DNA from 4 places in the Vreelandella sp. 162(4c) genome. Region 1 is predicted to be linked to each of the others. Evidence: predicted binding sites of a transcription regulator. Region 1 holds the regulator's gene; each other region holds the start of a gene.
What was found. Region 1 encodes sigma-54, which starts transcription at its own class of promoters, with help from an activator protein. Its sites were predicted from a motif close to TGGCACNNNNNTTGCTNT; they were not measured.

Region 1 (5,448 bases):
GCCGTGCGTGAGATCTGCGATACGCTGCTTGAATCTCAAGGACACTGGGGCGCGGTGCTCGACACCTATCTGCACGGCCGCACGTAAATGTTTAAACGCTTTAAAGTACGCCTTTGGTTAGCCGGGCTAGTCATCGCGCTGGGGATTCTGCTGGTATGGCTTGACCCACGCGGGCCTCAAGACACCAGCATCGATCCCGAAGCACAGGCTCAGGAACCTGGCCACGTGCTGGAAAATGCCGAGATTACCCTATTCGGGGATAACGGCAGTGTCATGCAGTCGCTAAAAACACCGCGCCTTATCCATACCCCGCAGCGCAGCGAAACCTGGACGGAAGAGCCCGAGGCAGTACTGTATGACAGCGAAAACCGTCAGTGGCTGGCCAGCGCCGCTGTAGGCACGCTCAACACCGCTACCCAAGCCCTGCTGCTGTCAGGTTCGGCTCGACTGTTTGCACCAGATGAAGGCTGGCAGCTAGATACCGAGCTACTGCACTATGATGGCCTCGAGCAGCATGCCTGGAGTGACACACCGGTATTGATGCAGCAACCGCCGCAGCAAATGAGCGCTTCACGTATGGACGTTTGGCTTAACACCAGCCAGGTTCGCTTAACGGATAATGTGCGCGGCACGCACCCCCCGGCCACACAACGCTAATAGGAACCGCCATGAAAGCCATGATTTCCCCAGCCCTGCTCTACACTGCACTGTTCGGTTTAGCGATACCTTTATCAGTGTTAGCCCAAACCAACTCATCTTCCCAGGCCCCAGTGGAAGTGGAAGCCGACCGTTTAGATCTTGATCAGCGGGCAGGCACAGCTGTTTATACTGGGGATGTGGACATTCGCCAAGGCGAAATGCAGCTGCGCGGCGAGCGGGTAGAGATCGAACGCAACGACGCGGGCGAACTCTCGACAGCCACCGCTACCGGTGAGCGCGCCTACTTGCGCCATCAAGGCGAAGGGCAAGAAGGCCCCACGGAAGGCTGGGCGCGGCGGATTATTTATCACGTCGCCGAGCGTCGCGTAGAGCTGATCGACCAAGCCGAACTGACCCAGCAAGAGGACACCTTTAGTGGCGGTCGCCTTGAGTATTTTATTGACCGAGAAGTGATTCAAGCGCGCTCTGACGTTGATGGCAGCGAGCCCCAGCGCATACGCATGACCCTTCAGCCTGAACAATAGGGAGCCTAGCTGTGGCCACTGCAGACACTGCGCCGATCAAAACCCTTTATGCCCACCACCTGGCTAAAAGCTACAAACGCCGCCGAGTGGTCAAAGACATCAATCTGGAGATATCCCAAGGCAGTGTCGTTGGCCTTTTGGGCCCCAACGGCGCGGGCAAAACCACCTCATTTTATATGATTGTTGGGCTGGTCAAATCCGACGCTGGCAAGGTGGGTATCGACGATGTGGATTTAACGCGCGCCCCCATGCACGAGCGCGCAGCCGCGGGGATTGGCTATCTACCTCAAGAGGCGTCTATTTTCCGCAAACTCTCGGTTGCCGAGAATATTATGGCGATACTCGAGACCCGCAAAGAGCTTAACCGCAGCGACCGCGAACAGCGCCTGGAAGCGCTACTCGAAGACTTCCATATCACCCATATTCGCGACAACCTGGGCATGAGCCTTTCGGGCGGCGAGCGCAGGCGTGTAGAAATAGCCCGCTCGCTAGCCACAGAGCCCGCTTTTATTCTGCTCGATGAGCCTTTTGCGGGCGTTGACCCCATCTCGGTAGGTGAGATTAAAACCATCATTCGTGCACTGAAACAGCGCCATATCGGCGTGCTGATCACCGATCACAACGTGCGTGAAACACTAGACATTTGCGATACCGCCTATATCGTCGGCGATGGGCAAATCATCGCCAGTGGCTCGCCCGCCTCGATTCTCACCAACCAAAAAGTAAGGGATGTGTATTTGGGCGCCGATTTTCGCCTGTAATGTTTTTGCCTTAATTGCCCCTAAATAGCGCTTTAAAACAACTTTACGACCAATGGCATGCTTATTGCACTTGCGCCAAGCACTCACTCGCACTAGGGTGGAGCATTCTGATTAACGAGTGGTTCTCAGATGGTCATGAAAGCTTCTCTCCAACTGCGTATCGGCACACAGCTGACCATGACGCCCCAGTTGCAGCAGGCCATTGCGCTGCTGCAACTCTCTACGCTGGATCTTCGTCAAGAAATTCAGCAGGCCCTCGATGCCAATCCCATGCTGGAGCAGGAAGATGAATTTAGTGAACAGGCTGTCAGCGAGCCTAAGGAAGAAGAGTGGTCAGAGAGCATCCCTACTGAGCTCTCGGTAGATAGCGACTGGTCAGATACCTATCAAGATATGGGAAGCCAGGGGGGCAGCAGCAGCGAAGGCCCCGACTTTGAGCGCCAGGCAGCCGGGCAGAGCCTTCATGGCCACCTGCTGTGGCAACTCGCCATGACCGATTTTAGCGCTCGCGAGCAGCTTGTCGCGGAAAGTTTAATCGACGCGCTAGACGCCAACGGCTACCTGACCCAGCCGCTCAACGACATCCGTGAAGGGCTTCGTGCCCAGGGCATTGACGGGCTAAGCCAGCGCGAAGTGGAAACCATTCTACTCAAGCTCCAGCAGTTTGAGCCGACCGGCATATTTGCCCGTGACTTGCGTGAATGCTTGATGCTGCAGCTCGCCGCTCTCCCCGATGATACGCCACTGCTGGTTCCCGCCCGCCGCTTGGTGCGGCAGTTTCTCGAAGCGCTTGGCAAAGACGATATGCGTCTGCTGAAACGCCGTCTAGGGCTCGACGACGAACAGCTGGCCGATGTCATCCTGCTTATTCGCAGCCTAGACCCACGCCCAGGCAGCGCCTACGGCGACACCGATGACAGCTATGTCACCCCCGATCTAGTCGTCCGCCACGATAATGAAGGCTGGCATTTAGAGCTCAACCCCGAGGCCCTGCCACGGCTGCGCATTCAGCCCGACTACGCCAGCTTGATTAAGCGTGCGGATAAAAGCGATGACAACCAGTTTCTCAAAGAGCACTTGCAGGAAGCGCGCTGGTTGATCAAGAGCCTCTCTAGCCGAAACGATACGCTGCTGCGTGTTGGTCGCGAAATCATTACCCGCCAGATTGGCTTTTTAGAGCACGGCGAAGAAGCCATGAAACCACTGATACTGGCCGACATTGCCGAAGCCGTGGAGATGCACGAGTCGACTATTTCACGGGTAACGACGCAAAAATATATCCATACACCCCGTGGTGTGTTTGAACTCAAATACTTTTTCTCAAGCCAGGTGAGCGGTCAAGATGGCGACAGCCACTCCAGCACCGCCATCCGTGCACGACTCAAGAAACTGATTCAAGAGGAGCCGCCCGGCAAGCCGCTTTCAGACAGCCGCTTAGTGACGCTATTAGGCGAAGGAGGGATTCAAGTGGCGCGTCGTACGGTGGCGAAATACCGTGAAGCCATGGGCATTCCCTCTTCCAGTGAACGGCGTCGTTTGCGCTAACTTCGTTAACGTTTCAGGGAAACTCTCGACAAGGGCTTTGCAACGCGGCAAAAAGGGTTACAATCGAAGTACAGTCCGATGGATAAGGAGCACGTCAATGCAAGTAAATATCACTGGTCATCACGTAGAACTGACTGACGCCTTGCGTGACTATGTCAACGAAAAGCTTGAGCGTGTAGAGCGCCATTACGACAATATAACTACGGTGCAAGTCACCTTATCAGTGGAGAAAGAGCGCCAGCAGGCCGCCTGTACGCTGCACGCCGCAGGTGCTGACTTACATGCGGAAGCCCTAGACAGTGATATGTACGCCGCTATCGACGCACTAGCGGACAAAATCGACCGTCAACTCGTTAAACACAAGGAAAAAGCACAAGCTCGCGCCCAAGGCGCCGGTGTGCGTTAATTCAATGACGTTGGAAACCATACTCCCCCCGGAACGCGTTCTGTTCGACGTCCCCGGGGGCAGCAAAAAAAGGGTGCTGGAGTTTTACAGCACCTTTATCGCCCAAAATATCCCCAGCCTGGACAGCCAAGAAGTGTTTAGCCGTTTAATCGGCCGCGAGCGCTTAGGTAGTACGGGTATTGGTAACGGCGTGGCTATTCCTCATGCGCGTAGCCCCCACTGCAACGCCCCTATCGCTGGATTTTTGAAACTGGCTGAAGCGATCGATTTTGACGCTATCGACGGCGACCCGGTAGATCTGGTGTTTGTCCTGTTGGTACCCGAAGAGGCAGATGACACGCATCTCTCACTACTGGGTCAGGTAGCGACCATCATGAATGATGCGGACACGCGCCAGCAACTGCGTAAAGCAGCCAGCCAGCGCGAACTGCTTGAGCTGATTACCGCCAAAATTCGCGAGCAATCAGCGGCCTAAGGGTCTGAAACCCTGTTCAGGGCAGATCACAGCAGGTTATCCGCTCACCACCCTCAACGCAGCTTGATCAAAGCAAAGAGAGACTCTATGCAACTGGTGATCATTAGCGGCCGCTCCGGGTCAGGTAAATCTATCGCCTTGCAAGCGCTGGAAGATCTTGGCTACTACGCGATTGATAACCTCCCAGCTATGTTGCTGGGGTCGTTGGTGGATGAACTGCGTGACCAGGGCGACCGAGCACATTTAGCGGTGAGTATTGATGCCCGCAATTTGCCGGGAGCTCTGGAGCGCCTGCCCTCTTTATTAGACGAGTTGCGCCAGCGTAAAATCGACTTCCAAGTTATTTACCTGACCACCGATGCTCGCATACTGCTTGAGCGTTACTCAGCAACGCGTCGCCGTCATCCGCTGACCCGCGATAGCGAAATGACGCTGGAAGAGGCGATCAATAAAGAAGAGACGACGCTAGAGGATATTCGCGATCTGGCCGATCTATTGATCGATACATCACGATTATCGGTGCACGATTTACGCCGTCGCATTACCGACCAAGTAGCCCATCAGCGGCGCGACAAGCTGACGCTAACGCTGGAATCGTTTGGGTATAAACGCGGCGTACCGTTAGACGCCGACCTGGTCTTCGATGTGCGCTGCCTGCCAAATCCGTACTGGGATCCAACGCTGCGCCAGTTCACTGGCCGCGACGCGGAAATCGTGGCTTTTTTGAACAGCTATCCGATTGTTGATGCCATGAGCGACGACATCTTGGCCTGGCTAGAGCGTTGGCTACCCGCTTACCAGAATAGCCAACGTAGCTACATGACTATCGCGATTGGCTGTACTGGTGGCCAGCACCGCTCGGTCTATATGGCCGAGAAGTTAGCGGAAAAATTGACTCCTAGCATGGGCGAAGTTCAACTTCGCCACCGCGAACTGGGTCTGCACTACACCATAAGCGAACAGTTGGCCGCTCCCCTCGTCAGCGCTTCCACACCTAACGAGCGGCCAGAGACCTCTTAAGCGCGTCTATCCATTAATGACACCACTCGGCGAAAAGGAACCAGGGTGCCAGAACGC
Region 2 (5,448 bases), 330 kb from region 1:
CAACTAGCCAGCCGTTCGGCTGCCGCCGCCCAAGAGATCAAAACGCTGATCGAAGCGTCGGATAGCAAAGTGGTGGAAGGCAGCCGTCAAGTGCATGACACCGGCGATGAGATCAATGGCATGGTCGATGACATTAAACAGCTCAGTACACTGGTTCAGGAAATCTCTGCAGCCACCATTGAGCAGAGCAGCGGCATTGAGCAGGTCAATCAGGCGGTAACGCAGATGGATCAAATGACCCAGCAAAATGCCGGCCTGGTGCAAGAGAGTAACCACGCCACCCAAACGCTCGCACAGCTCAGTGCTCAGCTGCGTCAACTGGTTGCCCACTTCCGCATTAACCAGAGCACGGGACATGCACAAGCAAATTTACCCGCCTCGTCATCGGCTCCGCGTGCAGCCCTCCAGCACAGCGATTTTTGATGTCTTGTCATTGCGAGCGCAGTGAAGCAATCTCGGGGTTACCTGCCATCGCAGATCGAGATTGCCGCGTCGCTGCGCTCCTCGCAATGACATATGAGTAGGCTCCTTGCAATGACAAATGGGTGTCATCGCGAGCGAAGCGTGGCGATCTCGGTGTTGTCATTGGGAACGCAGTGAAGCAATCTCGAGGTTACCTGCCATCGCAGATCGAGATTGCCGCGTCGCTGCGCTCCTCGCAATGACATATGAGTAGGCTCCTTGCAATGACAAATGGGTGTCATCGCGAGCGAAGCGTGGCGATCTCGGTGTTGTCATTGGGAACGCAGTGAAGCAATCTCGAGGTTACCTGCCATCGCAGATCGAGATTGCCGCGTCGCTGCGCTCCTCGCAATGACATATGAGTAGGCTCCTTGCAATGACAAATGGGTGTCATCGCGAGCGAAGCGTGGCGATCTCGGTGTTGTCATTGGGAACGCAGTGAAGCAATCTCGGGGTTACCTGCCATCGCAGATCGAGATTGCCGCGTCGCTGCGCTCCTCGCAATGACATATGAGTAGGCTCCTTGCAATGACATATGAATAGGCGCTAAACCTTACCTTGGTTATCCAGCTCTACCGCTTCGTGCATACGCGTGAGCAGATCTGGCACCGCGGCCTGAACACGGTTCCAGCTGGGGATAAAGGGTCGCTCACGTGGGTTATCCATAAAAAGATTGCCCGCTTCGAGCAGGTTACTGGCAAACAGCTCCACGGCCTGCTCTTCGCTGTGGCGATCAAGGCTTAGGCCGTTCATCGTCGCATCGTGGTCGTAGGCTTCGATCAAATCCAGCGCAAAGCGGTAGTAGGTAGCTTTAAGCGTGCGGAAGTCTTCGCTGCTAAAGGTAACCCCCTGGGTGGCTAGTTTGCGATAGAGCGCTTTTGAAATATCCAGGCTCATGCGGTTTAAGCCGCTATCAGGATCATCTTCGCTAACCGGCTGATGCTTGTGGTCGTAGGCATCGGCAATATCTACCTGGCAGAGCTGGCGCAGGGAGTAGTTGCGTTGTAACTCCGACAAAACGCCAATTTCCAGCCCCCAATCCGCAGGCATACGAATCCCCTCTAGCACTTCGCTGCGCATCGCAAACTCACCTGACAGTGGGTAGCGAAAGCTATCCAGGTAATCAAGGTAGGGCATCGGCCCACAGACAGTTTTAAGCGCCCGCAGCAGCGGTGTGACTAACAGCCGTGAGACGCGCCCATTCAGTTTGCCCTCGGCAATACGGGGGTAATAACCTTTGCAGAAGCTGTAATTGAAATTGGGGTGCGCCACCGGATACATCAAGCGCGCAAGCAGCCCACGCTCATAGGTCAAAATATCGCAGTCGTGAAGCCCTACCACCGTCGAGCGCCCTGACGACAGCATATAGCCTGCGCAATACCATACATTGCGCCCTTTCCCAGGCTCTAAAGCGCCTAAACCGTGCTCTTCCAGCTCCGCATCCAGGGCGCGCAGCCGTGGGCCATCGTTCCATAAGATGCGCGTGTGTTGCGGCAGGCGTGAGAAAAACTCCCGAGCATATAAAAATTGCTCGCGATCGGCTCTATCCAGGCCAATGACAATCTCGTTGAGATAAGGGACTTTAACCAGCTCATCGACGATCGCCGACAGCGCTGGCCCTTCCAGCTCCGAAAACAGCGACGGTAGAATCAGCCCCATTGGACGTCGTCGAGCAAACTGGCACAGCTCTTGTTCAAGCGCCTCCACCGAGCGCCGGGTAAGGTTGTGAAAGTCGGTAATAATTCCGTTTTGATGAAAGTCACTCATTCACTTACCTCCCTGGATTCATAGAACTGGGGTCAAAGTACTGGACTCAAATAACTGTACTCAAAGAACTGTACTCAAAGGACAGCGGCATCGCCCTTTTCCGCCGTCGCTAAACGGCGGTCATCTCGCCCCCACCAGTAGGCCACTCCCTCAGCCCAGCCGGTTGGCCCTGTGGCATCCGTGCGATAGAGCGAAGCGTTGCGGGGTTCTACGGCTAAGTCGTGACAACCTCGTATCACGACCGCTTGATCCACTGCTTCGAGCATTGTGATATCGTTTGGCCCATCTCCCAAACCCAATGAAAGAGGCATTCGCCCTCTTAATGCCGTGAAGCGTTTAACCAGCCACTCGACGGCATTGCCCTTATCGGCGGAGCGCCCCATTACATGCCAAAAGCGCCCACCTTGAGTAAGCTGTAAGCCATCCCCCTCTAAAGCGGCGCGAAACGTCTCAAGGGCCGCGGCCGAGTCTTCCCACAACAACGGTTCGCTACCTTCCCGCTGCCGAGCATCCCGGGCGCGAACTGCGTCGAGCCCGGTAAGCTCCATCACCTCAGCTACGCTCATCTCTCCCATGCGGGTAAAGCGAATATCCAAGCGTTCACGCCACACCTTTAATCGGGCACGTATAAAGCCAATATCCACACCAGGATGTTTGATAACGACACCATCACGGCCACTGCCTGGACGGTCTAAGCGTGCATGACACCAGCCAGGGGGGAGACCAATAACCGCACCATTTTCAGCAATAAATGGGGTTGCCGTGAGGCCCAGCGCTTCGCGCAGCGGTATCAGTTCGGCACGGGTTTTACTGGTCACCGGAACCACCGGCACCCCCATTTGCTTTAAGCGGGCAAGCCAGGGAGCAGCAGGGCTGAAGTCATAACTGTGATGGTCGAGCAGTGAGCCATCTAAATCGGTCAAGACAAGCCGCGGCTGCAGAGCCGGATCAACCGAAGGGGTTGACGCTGAAAGACGAGCGGGTTCAGGCATAGCACTACCTCTCTTCGGCCTTAACGCTTCGTTAAGACGTCATGTCTAGAACGCCTAAATAGCTATGGCCAGCTATTAACTACTATGACCAGCTATTAATTGCTACGTAAAGCATAGCAATTAATAAGCCAAAACAGAGAAGTGTCTATTCAACAGAGGGTTACGTGGCATTTGACGGGATAAATAAATCAGAGTACTTGCAAGCACCAAAAAGAGGCAGTTAAAACGCACCACAAAAGTGCATGAAGCAGATCGGTGCGCTTTGTACAGCCCCTTTCAGAATAAGCATTAGCGATAACTAAGATGATAAAAAGTAAAAAAAGCTTTACCGCACTTGGCAACGCTTAATAAATAGCTATACTGATATTGTACCCACTGGCAATCCTGTACACCCCCTCACCTGATGCCAGTGGACTGCAGTGAGCCAAGCCCTTTAATGCCCGCCTCCCCCGGCGGGCTTTTTTCTATGTCATTACCCCTCTTATGTCATCGCGAGCGAAGCGTGGCGATCATGTTGCCGTCATTGCAAACATAGAGAAGCAATCTCGGGGTTAGCTATCACTGACAAATCAGATTGCCGCGTCGCTGCGCTTCTCGCAATGACATTTTCCTTATAGCTGAGCAGCTATTTACTCCTCTATTAACTGCCCCTTACTCCACATGAATCACCACCTCAACCCGCCGATTACGTGCACGCCCTTCCGCGGTGGCGTTGCTCTCTAGCGGTTTTGTTGCTGCCAAGCCGACTGCGCGAAGGCGTTCAGCATCCACGCCCGCCGCTTCCAGCGCTTCCACAATGGCAATGGCACGAGCACTCGACAGCGCCCAGTTAGATGAGAACTCCTCGGTGCTAATGGTCTGGCTGTCCGAATGGCCCTCCACCCACACTTCGCCATCGTAGCGCTGAATAGTCTCGAGCAAACTGCTCACTAGTGACGACCCATCGTTGGTTAGCTCAGCCGTGGCAGAGGGAAACAGCAGTTGATCCTGTACACGCAGGCTAATCCCCTCAGCCACCCGCGATACTTCAACACCCTCCAGGTCGGGCAAATAGGTAGACTCTTCAACGCGTTCCGAAAGCGCCTGATTTAGCGCAGTCGCCCCCGCTACTGACTCATCGCTCACCGCTTGTACATTTGCCGGGGGGTGGTCGGTTAACACCACCATGTAGTCAGCTAAGGGCGATGTAAAATCATCGCTGCCCGCGGGCATCAGTAGTTTTGGTAAAGAAATAACCGGCTCAGCAGGCGGCAATGGTGCTGCCAAAAGCGGTGGAACACCGAAGCTGACTCGTCGAGGAAGATCGGCCAGCTTGGGCAGCCCTGCCACGCCAAGTGCCGCACTAATCGCCATGGGGTTCAATCCTGCACTGCTCCACCGGGCGACACTCTCACGCTCATGGCTTACCTGGGCCAATGCTTCAGGCAGGGGGACTCCCAAAGTAGGCGAGGATGTGCCCGCGTCCTCGCTCACACTATCCTTCTGGTTCAATTGAGGAATAACCGGCCCTGCAGCGGCGATAATGACCACGAACAGAGCCACCAACAAGGTCATGATATCGAGATAACTGATCATCCAACCGCTACCGCTATCACTTTCATGATAGGCCGACATCAGCGAATCATGGCGCGGACCGCCGCGGTGATCTTCAAGCATTGGCATTATCGCTCATTCAAGTTTTTAACCTCGTGGCCGATCTTGCTAGGTATGATGAATTAGATACGTCGAATTAGGCATGGCAAACTAAGCAAAGCACATAGTCTATCAAAAGCCGTTTTGTAGCGAAAAAGGAACCAGCAGGTGCGCACCCGTCCCCGATTATTTCCATTACCCTATTTCATACGTCCTGTTAGTTTGGGGCTGGCAAGCTTAATGCTTAGCGGCTGCTTTTATGCCAATACATCTCAAGCGCCGATCGCCACTACCTACCCCTATACCGAACAGCAACGTATGCAGGCAGCTCACCACTGGGATGTGCTGGCCCGCCATGAAGCTACCAGCATTTTACAACGCGAGCGCGTCCGCAATCGCGATTTACACATCAGCGAGTCAGATAGCGAAGCACTGCACGCCTACAGTGGCGGTGAATTTGGGCGTGGCTTTCGCGCACTGCTGACCAGCGAACTGGTGTCACGGGGCGCTAACCTTACCACCGCCCCCACTGCAAACAGCGCCAATATCACTATCGACGTCGAAGTTGTCGAGCACCGTGACCGCGGCTTTATAC
Region 3 (5,448 bases), 2.7 Mb from region 1:
TCCATAAAGTCGGCGCTGGGCGGCTTATGATCTTCTAATGGCGTGCCGTTAATCGGCACGAACGGCACTACAAAGGGATAAACGCCGATTTCGATTAGGTGTTGGCAGGTTTCCAGAATGGCCTCGCGGGTATCCCCGAGCCCGGCAAGAATATAAGTGCTGACTTGCCCGCGGCCAAAGACGTCAACAGCATCGCGAAACGCCTGCATATACTCTTCGATGCCAACCTCTGCCTTGCCTGGCATTAGCGTTTTTCTTAGCGAAGGTGTGACCACTTCGAGATGCATGCCCAGGCTGTCAATGCCAGCTTCCTTCATGCGGGCATACCAAACGGGATCCTTCGGTGGTTCGCACTGCCCTTGCAGCGGAAGATCCACGGCCGCTTTGATGGCCCTGGCACTTTCGCAAAGGACGCTGGCTCCTCGGTCAGACGTGGCTGGCGTTCCGGTAGTCATGACCATATGTTTGACACCGTCGAGCTCGACAGCGGCCTTAGCCACCTCGGCCAGTTGGTCTGGGGACTTATGCGCAATGGTGCGCCCGGCTTGGAGTGATTGACCAATCGAGCAGAATTTGCAGGCTTTGCGCCTGCTCTCATAGCGGATGCATGTTTGCAGTACCGTCGTGGCCAGTACATCGCGGCTATGCAAGGTGGCGATATGCGTGTAGGGGACGCCGTCAGCGGTTTGCAGGTCGTAGAAGTGGGGCGTATCTGCAAAGGTAATATCGGCCATAGGAATCGTGTTTTCAGTCAGCCTATGCCCTTCATCACCTGACACTACGCTAAACGGTGAACGCCATGCCGACTGGGTATAGACGGGCACCATCATAGTGATTCCATCGATAGTTATTGCCTGATGGTCAGAAGGGCCAGCGCCGCCCCGTCGGCTGACATGCTCTTGTGATGCATCCTGCAGGCGTACGCCATGGGTTTGAAGTTCGGTGAACAAGCGTGAGCGATCGGCGAGCTTACTCATCTTCATCTCCTTGGGCATTATGGCCCTGAGCGGAAGTGGCCAGTGGCTGGCAGCAGTGGGCGGGCATATCGTTAATGGCTAAGCTCAACAGTTCAGGGCGCGCATAGTGGCCCACCGAATCCATCATTCGCTTACGCTTGGTAATCAGGGCGAAATCCAGGTCGGCAATAACGATGCCTTCTCCTTTGCGCAGCGGCTCGGCCAAGTGCTTACCTTCTGGCGAGATAATGGCGGTGTTACAGCCATCACGCAGAGCACGTTGTAGCGTGGTGTCGGGGGTAATGGATTCGATTTGGGAGTCGGTTAGCCAGCCGGTGGCGTTAACCACGAAACAGCCCGCTTCAAGGGCGTGATGACGGATGGTTACTTCAATTTGATCCGCAAAGACTGGGCCGACCAGCGAGCCAGGAAACTGGCTGCAGTGGATCTGCTCGTGCTGGGTCATCAGGGCATAACGTGCCAACGGATTGTAGTGCTCCCAGCAGGCCAGGGCGCCAACACGGCCCACGGCGCTATCCACCACCTTCAAGCCCGAGGCATCGCCCTGGCCCCAAATCATGCGTTCGTGGTAGGTCGGCGTGAGCTTTCGGCGTTTCAGCAACAGACGCCCGTCGCTATCAAAGATCAGTTGAGTATTGTAGAGGGTGCCATGATCACGCTCATTAACGCCAAGCACGACGACGATGCTCAGGGTGCGAGCGCGCTCAGCGACAGCATCAGTGATCGGGCCTGGTACCACCACGGCCTGTTCATACAGCCGGAAGTGCTCGGCGCCACAGGCCACGGCGGGGTAGACAAATGAAAAGTACGGATAGTAGGGAACGAAGGTTTCGGGGAACACGATCAGCTCAGCCCCCTTGCTGGCCGCTTCGTCGATTGCATCCAGTACCTTGACCAGCGTGCCGCCAACACTCTCAAGATCGGGAGAAAGCTGAGCGGCAGCGGCCCGCACTATGGTCGTTCCTGTCATGTTTGCTTGTGCCATGACCGCTGCTCCCCTTAGACCGTCCAGGTATCGATGATCAGTGCATCGTCGCGCACGTGAAGCAGCTTGAGGTCAAGCACATCCAGTGGATTGATCGCGCGGATGCCCTCAATGAGTGACGGTTCGCCATGACCATAGAGTGCTTGAAGAGCAAAGCGGCAGGCGTAGACCTTGCCTCCCTCGGCCATAAACTTGGTCAACTGATTGTTGAAATTCATGTGGCCGGGAAACGCTTCATCGCCCAGGGTCGGGAAGCCACGCTGGACACCCAAAGTGACGCCAGGGCCATACAGTAAGATGGAGGTTTCAAAGCCTTTACGCAGCAAACGCGTTGCCTGCAGCATATTCACGAAGCCGATCGACCCCTCAAAGGCAACCGTATGAAAAGTTACCAGGGCTTTTTCGCCTGGTTTCGCTTTTACGTCTTCAAAAACCTTCTCTTCGTAGTCGACCAGAAAATCGCCTTTCTTGTTGAGTGGTTGCGTCACTGTAGGCATGTCTAAGCTCCGTTTATTGCGAGTGGGAGAGTCGTTAACCGCCGTGCTTACACAAGCGGTACGATCAATACGGAGCAATCGACGTGCCAATTGATATGCTTATTGATCCAATCAATTGTCGATCATGTAGGTCGCTCTAAGCCTAAAAATTGACCAAATTTTTAGGCTAAAAAAATAATAAAAGGCTAATGTTTCAAAAAAACTGTGTTTTTCACCTTATTTGTGCAATAAAAGTGTGTTTTGCACCATTAAGTACATATGCAATCAATTTTTTATTTGTGCAATCTTTAGCCCATCAGTGATAAGTTTTGGTCGATAAGAAGAGTAGGTAACAATGTTTATTTAACGACGGGGAAGATATGCATACATCTGAGCTGGAACGCTGGCGAAAACGTTTAGACAAGGAGGTCAGCCAGCCAGCTTATCGTCTGGTCGCTGAATTGATTGCTGAAGATATCGGTAGTGGTCGGCTGCAGCCCCGCGAGCGACTGCCCCCGCTGAGAGAACTGGCGGGGGCTTTGAGTATCAATTACACGACGGCGGCGCGTGCCTATAACGAAGCTAAGCTGCGAGGCTTGATTGACTCGCATCCGGGCTCGGGCACTTTTATTAAAGGTAAGGCAGTGTCAGTGAAGCCGAGCAGTGGTTATGAGATGACCATGAACCTAATGATTGAGCCCGCGATACCGACGTTGATTGAACGAGTACGCGATAGCGCTATCTCGGTGTTGGCCCAGCGTGATCTTTACTCACTGCTGCGTTATCAAACCTTTGGTGGCAGCCATCATGACCGTGTGGCTGCGCTCCAATGGCTGGATCGGCGGCTGGACAACACGACACTGGAACAGGTCTTGATATGCCCAGGTATTCACAGCAGCCTGGTTGGGCTACTGATGCAGTTGGTAGCCCCAGGTCAGCTAATCTGTGTCGAAAGCCTGGTCTACCCCGGCCTAAAGGCTATCGCGGCTCAGCTCGGGCTGACCCTGCATTCATTGGAGCGTGACTCCGATGGCCCCCTTGTTCGCTCCTTCGAGGATATCTGTAAGCAGGGTCAAGTGGCCGTTTTGTATATTAATCCCACCATCCAAAACCCCACGACGACGACTATTCCCTTGGGGCGTCGTGAAGCGTTGGCCGATGTTGCCTTGCGCTATAGCATCCCGATTATTGAAGATGATGCTTACACCATGCTCAGCGAAGAGAAGATCGTCCCTATTGCTAACTTGGCCCCTGAGCTCACTTACTATCTGACGGGGACTGCCAAGTGTTTCGGTCCCGGTTTGCGATCAGGATTCCTACACGCCCCCACCAAGCGACAGGCGCAGAGAACCGCTGGCGCGCTTCGAGCCACCTCGGTGATGTCCAGCCCGCTGATTGATGCCCTGGTCACCGAGTGGATAACCGATGGGACGGCGGATGCCATGCTTAAAGCGATCCGTATCGAGGCCATTGCCCGCCTTGAAATAGCCGAGAAGATTCTGGGACGTCAGCGCATCGTGTCTGCCAAAGGTGCTTTCCACCTATGGCTTAAGCTGCCCAAGCACTCTGGCTGGAACCCTTCAGAGCTGGCGGTGCAATTACGTTCACATGGCGTTAGTGCGGTTGCCAGCGCTGCTTTTAGTACCGACAACCATCCCCCTGAAGCTCTGCGCTTGTGCTTCGGTGGTCAACTGACAAGAGAGGACTGGGAGGAAAGGCTGCATTATGTGGCGGATATCATCGACCAACCTGCCTATCTGTCATCTCTGACGATGTAACCTTGGTCAACTGTCCTAGTGACGGTTTGGTATTGATTAGCCAGACGAATAGCAAAAGTGGTTTAACGCCCATTATCTTCGGCGATGAATGACAGGAGTCCTCATCTCCCTGGTTTAATGCACGCTGTGGGGCACTACCACGGTGTGGGAATTTGCGATCCGTAGTCTGATCCGGCTTTTTTGAGGCTTTCTGAGCCTGTACTTGTCAGCTGTGCGCAGGCATAGTCTTTAAGTTAGTTTGAACGCTAACAAAGCTGTTTTTCGCCTAGCAGGTTCGGTTTTGTTTAGGAGGTGTCTGTTAATATGTTGATATACATTGTCTTTTTTATGATTTTTGTGGGTGTGACCGTTGCTTTATATCAGGTATACGAAATTCATTACAATATAAACGTCGGCAATGATAAGAAGTTGTCGAAGGCCGATAAAAACCGCTTAAAAACGCTTTCTGACCAAGCTAAAACCGCTCAACAAAACCATGCGTGGGCAGATTTCGATCAAGTGGCGGCCAATGCCTTGGGTGCTGAATTCAATCGGGATATCGCCTTGGCAGCGTTTTCTGAAGAGGAGGCAGGCAGCTATGCAATCCCCTTACTGCGGCGTAAAAAAAGATTGAGCTTTAACGGCGTTAGAGAAGGTGCAGAGCGACAGCGCATAGAAGTACGCCATTTACCGTTTTGGAAAACAACGCTGCCACATATCAATATACGAGCAGCGTTGATTGCCCTGGTGATTGTTAATTGTTTCCTGGTTCAGCTATTAGCGGCCATGACTGTCTACACGATTAGCTATCCGATATCGACTCCTTTTCTGGCCTGGCTTAACGACCCCCTGATCATCATGCTGGTTATTTATGCCTTTATCTTTATGTCGCTGCTTGTTTCAAAGTTTGATAGGTATATGCACGACCTTTATCAACTTGGAAAGCTGTTTAAGAAAAAAGCTGTTTAGGCATCGGTGCAGCGCGCAATCTCATTAGCCAGCTGTTCCAGTAGCGCATCGTAAAGACCAGCATCCAGCGTCAGACCCACGCCCAAGGGATCCATGACGCCGATATAAGCCGACGTATCCCCAAACACGTTATGGACCATCTGCGGATTGAACTGAGGTTCACTGAAAACGCACTGGATATTTTCGTCATTCACCAGCGTTTGCAGTTCCTCAATACGTGCCGGGCTGGGTGACGATGCGTCGCCGATGGAAATAGCCCCGGCCGCTTGGACGTTAAAGGCCTC
Region 4 (5,448 bases), 1.8 Mb from region 1:
TAAACGACCGGATACGCGTCTGTCGCTTGGGCGTCATAATTGTCGGGTAAATAAATACTGTAGGGGTAGTCGTAACCTAGCGTGGGCGAGAAAAACTGATGGTGTTCAACCTCGCTGGCTAAGCTATGGCCACTGAACGTTAGCCAGCCAATAAATGCCGTAAGTAGGGCGTGAAATCGGTACGAGAATACTGGTGGCTTGGGGATGAACACGTTTCCTCCGGGAATTAAAACTGTTCAATGGGGTCGGACAGCGCGAAGGCTTTTATTGTTCATCATAGCCATATAAGACAGTCAGTTAGCATAGTCATTCATCATCGCCATGCAAAATGCCAGGGTAGGAGTAGGTCGAGGCGGGAGGCCCAATGCGCAAAATTGAAGAGATCTATTGGTTGCGTGCTTACGGCTGTATAGCCGTTTTTTTGTTTCACTTACTAGATCATGTCAATCAGCGCCTCGATAACGTTGCCACCGATTTGATGCGCATACCGCTGGTGTTGGGTACCCCGATTTTCCTGTTTATTGCGATCTTTGTGTTTGCCGTTCGCTACGATAAATCCGTGCCGGAAGGATTCCTTGCCCAGCGCGTGAAGTATGTAATGGTGCCCTATTTTGTGTATGGCTTTATTTATTCGACGGCTGAATGGCTAAGCCAACAGCCATCGGATGAGCCGGTGGGGTTCGTGGCCAACGCCATTGAGTATTATGTGTACGCGGGCTGGCATGGCTATTTTTTGATTATTGCGATGCAGTTTTATGTGGCCTATTGGCTGTTTACCCGTTGGCAGCTGTGGCGTTTGAACCCGGTGCCGTGGCTGTGGGGCGCTTGTGTGATCAGCATGGCGTATTGGGGGTTGGCTTACTGGTTTGAGGTTGACCTGCCCGGCTATCTGCTGTGGATTGCTCCACTGGGTTGGATCTATGTGTTTTTTCTTGCCCTGGTGCTGGTGCGCTACTACCCGCTACCCCCTGAGAGCGTGATGCTGGCGCGGCCTGCCTGGATGCAGCAAATGGCCCGCCCGGTCTGGTTGGTGCTAATGGTGGCGCTGATTATTGCCGCGACCTTTGCAGGTTGGCTGGCCTTCTCTTCCAAAGAGGTGTGGGTCATTCCTTTCTTCGTGCTGTTCACGCTGTGTGCCATGCGCTACTTGGCCGGGCGTCCTGCGCCTTTGTGGGTGCGCCACATTAATGCGTATTCGTTTGGCATTTACTTGGCTCACCCCATGTTCTTTGTGCTCGCTGATCTGGCTGTCGAGCCGTTGTCGTTGCCCATTGGCGTGTATGCACTGGCGCTTATGGCGGTTGGTGTGGTGGGGTCAGTGGGGCTTAATAAGCTCGCCAATACCACGACACTGGGCGCCATGCTGTTCGGCAAGCGACTAAAGGTAAGTTAGTCAGAGAGTGGCGGTGGATGGTATCTGTGGATGATATCGGTAGATAGCGGCAGAAAACGCATTATGGGCGTGGAGTGAAAGCCGTAACCGGGGCGTTAGCCAGAAAAGGGTTTTCTGGCTCTTTCGTTAGTCTAAGCAGGTTTCCGTTGTAGGTTTTTAAACGCGTAGGGCAGGCGTGTAAACGTTGCAGAAAATCGTCGATCGCGCTGTTATCGTCCAGCTCAGGGTCAAACCCACCCAAGCGTTCTAGCCAGGCTCGCCTCACGGCAATGTAGGGCGGCAAAAGTAAAGCACTGGCCAATAAGCGCCTCAGGATGCGTTCCGACAGCGATGGCCGGGTGAGGCCAATAATCAAGGCGTCAAGGGTGTAAGTGTTGAGCTGTGAATAGAGTGCACACCAAAGCTCCGCAGGCAGTGGTTTTTTCTGTAGCGCAATGATGAGCCACTCTGCTTGGCTGGTAAACGCGGCTTTATTCAAGCGAGCCCCCAGCGGCCTTGATGGTGTAATCAGCGAATGAGCATGGTAGCGCTGTTCAATAGCACTCAGGCGTGCTTGCGCTTGAGTGGCTGTCACCAAAATGGGCAGCAAGTGGTCGGCGACACCGGATTCACGTATGGATTTTAAGTGGCGTGGCAACATTTCACCCGTCACCATGGCATCAACGATAAAGCAGACCGATCCCATTTGCCGACTCCGATTGTGAGCAAATCTATCAAATTGTAATTTATTGTAGTATCTGGTTTATTTGCGTAGCAAGTAAAAAAATTTGCGAGCTAAAAAACAGCGCTAAGTATGACTTGTGCACTTTAATGGGGCGCGCGGCATTATTTTTGTTATATTTTGGTGCATAAGAGGTTTTTTAGACGGTTCAGAATAGCCTGTTGCGCCGTTATGCGTCATCAAGAGGCATTCGAAGCCATTTTTTAATGTTTATAAAACAGATAGTTGTTGTTTTTTTATGCCATATTGGTGCAGTGTTGGCATGTTCTCTGCATTGTATTTGCAAGCGGCTAGCGGGCCGTAGGCATAAGCCCTGCGGCGTGCTAAAACGATAGCCGGTCTGAAATGCTCGCTGAGCGATTTGTTAACCAATGTCAGGCAAACGTTGAGCGAACAAGAATGACAAACGTGCGGTTTAGCACGTATTTTGTCGAACAACACTTTTATCGGTAGCTTACTGTCGTTAGCTTTAAGCCACGCTCATACCGGAGGACACTATGTCAGCCAAGACTCTCGCGCTAATTGAAGAACACGATGTTAAATGGGTAGACCTGCGTTTCACCGACACTCGCGGTAAAGAACAGCACGTGACCGTGCCTGCGCGCGATGTAGACGAAGAATTCTTCGAGAATGGCCAAATGTTCGATGGCTCTTCTATTGAAGGTTGGAAGGGCATTAACGAATCCGACATGATTCTGCGCCCGGAAGATGGTACGGGCTACCTTGACCCCTTCACCGAAGATGCGACGCTGGTGCTGCGCTGTGACATCATCGAGCCGGCCACTATGCAGGGCTATGATCGTGACCCGCGCTCTATCGCTAAGCGCGCAGAAGCTTACCTGCAGTCTACTGGCCTGGGCGACACCGCGTTCTTCGGTCCTGAGCCTGAATTCTTTATTTTTGACGAAGTGCATTGGAAGTCTGATATCCAGGGCTCCATGTACAAAATCACCTCCGACGAAGGCGCTTGGGCAACCGACAGTGTCGTTGAAGGCGGCAACCTTGGCCACCGCCCGCGCGTTAAAGGCGGCTACTTCCCGGTTCCTCCGGTCGATAGCTTCCACGATATTCGTGGCGCAATGTGTAATACCCTGGAAGCGATTGGTCAGACCGTCGAGGTACACCACCACGAGGTTTCCAACGCAGGTCAGAACGAAATCGGCGTTAAGTTCAACACGCTGGTGAAGAAAGCTGACGAAGTTCAGGAAATGAAGTACGTGATCCACAACGTGGCCCACGCGTATGGCAAAACGGCCACCTTTATGCCGAAGCCGCTGGTCGGTGATAACGGTTCGGGTATGCACGTTCACCAGTCTTTCTGGAAAGATGGCAACAACCAGTTCGCCGGTGACGAGTACGCTGGTCTGTCTGAAATGGCGCTTTTCTACATCGGCGGCATCATCAAGCACGCCCGTGCCCTGAACGCCTTTACTAACGCTTCTACCAACTCATACAAGCGTCTGGTTCCTGGCTTTGAAGCGCCGGTCATGCTGGCCTACAGTGCCCGCAACCGTTCGGCTTCAATCCGTATTCCTTACACCGCCAGCCCGAAAGGCAAGCGTGTGGAAGCGCGCTTCCCTGATCCGACTGCCAACCCTTACCTGGCGTTCTCTGCCATGTTGATGGCGGGTATCGACGGTATCAAAAACAAGATCCACCCTGGCGATGCCATGGACAAAAACCTGTACGACCTGCCGCCAGAAGAAGGCAAGTCAGTACCGACTGTGGCGCACAGCCTGGATCAAGCACTGGAAGCCCTCGACGCTGACCGTGCGTTCTTGACCGAAGGTGGCGTGTTCACCGACGAAATGATCGATGCCTACATCGACCTCAAGATGGAAGAAGTGGAGCGTATTCGTATGACCACTCACCCCATCGAGTTTGATATGTACTACAGTTGTTAAGTACAGCTGTTAAGTACAGCTGCTAATCAGCGTTCCTCGCCTCTGGCTGTTACTATCAGCCAGGCGGTGGTAACAATGATTGCCAATAGAACCCCGCTACGGCGGGGTTTTTTTATTGCTGGGAGGCTGAGAAGCGTGCCAGAGGGGCGATGAGCAGTGTGCTGGTAGCTCTCTTGGGCGTGGGGGAGTGGGTGGCACGGCGTTCGGGCAGGCGGTGTATCGGGTGACCGATCAGCACGGCAACGTTACCTTTACCGATAACCCAAGCAGCCCTTTATGCCCTGCGACCACTTTTCCATCGCTCTGCCCCAGCAAGGCGCACAGGTGGAAGAGGGAATGACCGTGGTGGAGGTGGTTATTGCGCCACCGTTGCGCGACGACCATCAGGTACGGCTGTTGGTGAATGGCGAGATTAGCCAGAAAGCGCGCACAGCGATGTCTTCTGGTTAACGTGCCTGCCGCAAGGGGGCACGAGATCCAGGCAGAATGCTGGAGAGCAGCCAGCGTTTACAGCACCGCACGGCAGCGGTGACGATTACGGTTCCTTAAGAGCGCTTTAATAAACGCGATCAAAAAAACAGCCCTAAGTATTACCTACCAAAACCTGGGTGCACTAAAGTGGTGCATGAGCAGGAGCATTTGGCACGGCAAGTGCGCTAAAACGATTCGCGCTCTTTCGCTGCGATGCCCGCAAGCCGTGCAAATGGACATAAACGTATAGTTGGCGCGCTTTTTGCAGCTCCCTCATTGATCATCCACCTGTAGGTCTGTATCGGCGATGGAAGACGCGATTTTTCAGGACACCACCATGCATCAGCGTTTGCTTGAGCATCTCACCACAGCGGTATTGCTGCTAGACGGCGAACTGCGTGTGCGATGGATGAACCCTGCCGCTGAAGCGTTGTTAGCGGTCAGCCTTAGCCGTGTTCACGGCATCAGCCTGGATACGCTACTTGGCGGGGATGTAAGCATTGACGAAGTATTGGCCAAGGCGCGGGATGCGTTTCACCCCTATACCCAGCGTGAAGCACGCATTACCCCGTTGAATAGCGAACCGCTCACGGTGGACTACACGGTGACGCCCTTATCCGACGATGAGCTGTTACTGGAAGTAGAGCCGCGGGATCGGCTGATGCAGATCTCCCGAGAAGAGGCGCTAACCACACGCCAGGAGACCATCAAGGTGCTCGCCCGCGGGCTCGCCCATGAAGTCAAAAACCCGCTGGGTGGCATTCGCGGGGCAGCACAGCTACTAGAGCGTGATCTAGACGACCCGGCGCTGCGCGAATATACCCATATCATTGTTGAAGAGGTGGATCGGCTGCGCGACCTGGTCGACTCCATGCTCGGCCCTAACCGGATGCTTAAACACGAGCCAGTCAACATCCATAAGGTGCTGGAGCGAGTGCGGGCGCTGCTGATTGCCGAAC

Region 2: the regulator sigma-54 is predicted to act here: its motif matches at 3,335-3,352, upstream of AC4EYZ_RS03625 (HAD-IIB family hydrolase).
Region 3: the regulator sigma-54 is predicted to act here: its motif matches at 2,531-2,548, upstream of AC4EYZ_RS14620 (MSMEG_0572/Sll0783 family nitrogen starvation response protein).
Region 4: the regulator sigma-54 is predicted to act here: its motif matches at 2,373-2,390, upstream of glnA (glutamate--ammonia ligase).

What each region holds. Positions count from the first base shown of each region.
Region 1 covers NZ_CM176981.1:479,820-485,267, forward strand. Annotated here, with positions in the region: gene AC4EYZ_RS02195 (KdsC family phosphatase) at 1-87, shown strand, start outside; gene lptC (LPS export ABC transporter periplasmic protein LptC) at 88-657, shown strand; gene lptA (lipopolysaccharide transport periplasmic protein LptA) at 669-1,184, shown strand; gene lptB (LPS export ABC transporter ATP-binding protein) at 1,196-1,945, shown strand; gene AC4EYZ_RS02215 (RNA polymerase factor sigma-54) at 2,075-3,490, shown strand; gene hpf (ribosome hibernation-promoting factor, HPF/YfiA family) at 3,588-3,896, shown strand; gene AC4EYZ_RS02225 (PTS sugar transporter subunit IIA) at 3,901-4,371, shown strand; gene rapZ (RNase adapter RapZ) at 4,459-5,391, shown strand; gene AC4EYZ_RS02235 (HPr family phosphocarrier protein) at 5,437-5,448, shown strand, end outside.
Region 2 covers NZ_CM176981.1:805,730-811,177, forward strand. Annotated here, with positions in the region: gene AC4EYZ_RS03615 (methyl-accepting chemotaxis protein) at 1-423, shown strand, start outside; gene AC4EYZ_RS03620 (glycosyltransferase family protein) at 1,009-2,229, opposite strand; gene AC4EYZ_RS03625 (HAD-IIB family hydrolase) at 2,304-3,221, opposite strand; gene AC4EYZ_RS03630 (OmpA family protein) at 3,873-4,883, opposite strand; gene AC4EYZ_RS03635 (hypothetical protein) at 5,094-5,448, shown strand, end outside.
Region 3 covers NZ_CM176981.1:3,166,402-3,171,849, forward strand. Annotated here, with positions in the region: gene AC4EYZ_RS14610 (MSMEG_0568 family radical SAM protein) at 1-977, opposite strand, end outside; gene AC4EYZ_RS14615 (Nit6803 family nitrilase) at 970-1,962, opposite strand; gene AC4EYZ_RS14620 (MSMEG_0572/Sll0783 family nitrogen starvation response protein) at 1,977-2,459, opposite strand; gene AC4EYZ_RS14625 (aminotransferase-like domain-containing protein) at 2,819-4,216, shown strand; gene AC4EYZ_RS14630 (hypothetical protein) at 4,520-5,164, shown strand; gene AC4EYZ_RS14635 (zinc ABC transporter substrate-binding protein) at 5,161-5,448, opposite strand, start outside.
Region 4 covers NZ_CM176981.1:2,275,172-2,280,619, reverse strand. Annotated here, with positions in the region: gene AC4EYZ_RS10430 (alpha/beta hydrolase) at 1-212, opposite strand, end outside; gene AC4EYZ_RS10425 (acyltransferase family protein) at 365-1,393, shown strand; gene AC4EYZ_RS10420 (hypothetical protein) at 1,455-2,078, opposite strand; gene glnA (glutamate--ammonia ligase) at 2,612-4,018, shown strand; gene AC4EYZ_RS10410 (hypothetical protein) at 4,131-4,256, opposite strand; gene AC4EYZ_RS10405 (DUF4124 domain-containing protein) at 4,206-4,358, shown strand; gene AC4EYZ_RS10400 (hypothetical protein) at 4,295-4,468, shown strand; gene glnL (nitrogen regulation protein NR(II)) at 4,827-5,448, shown strand, end outside.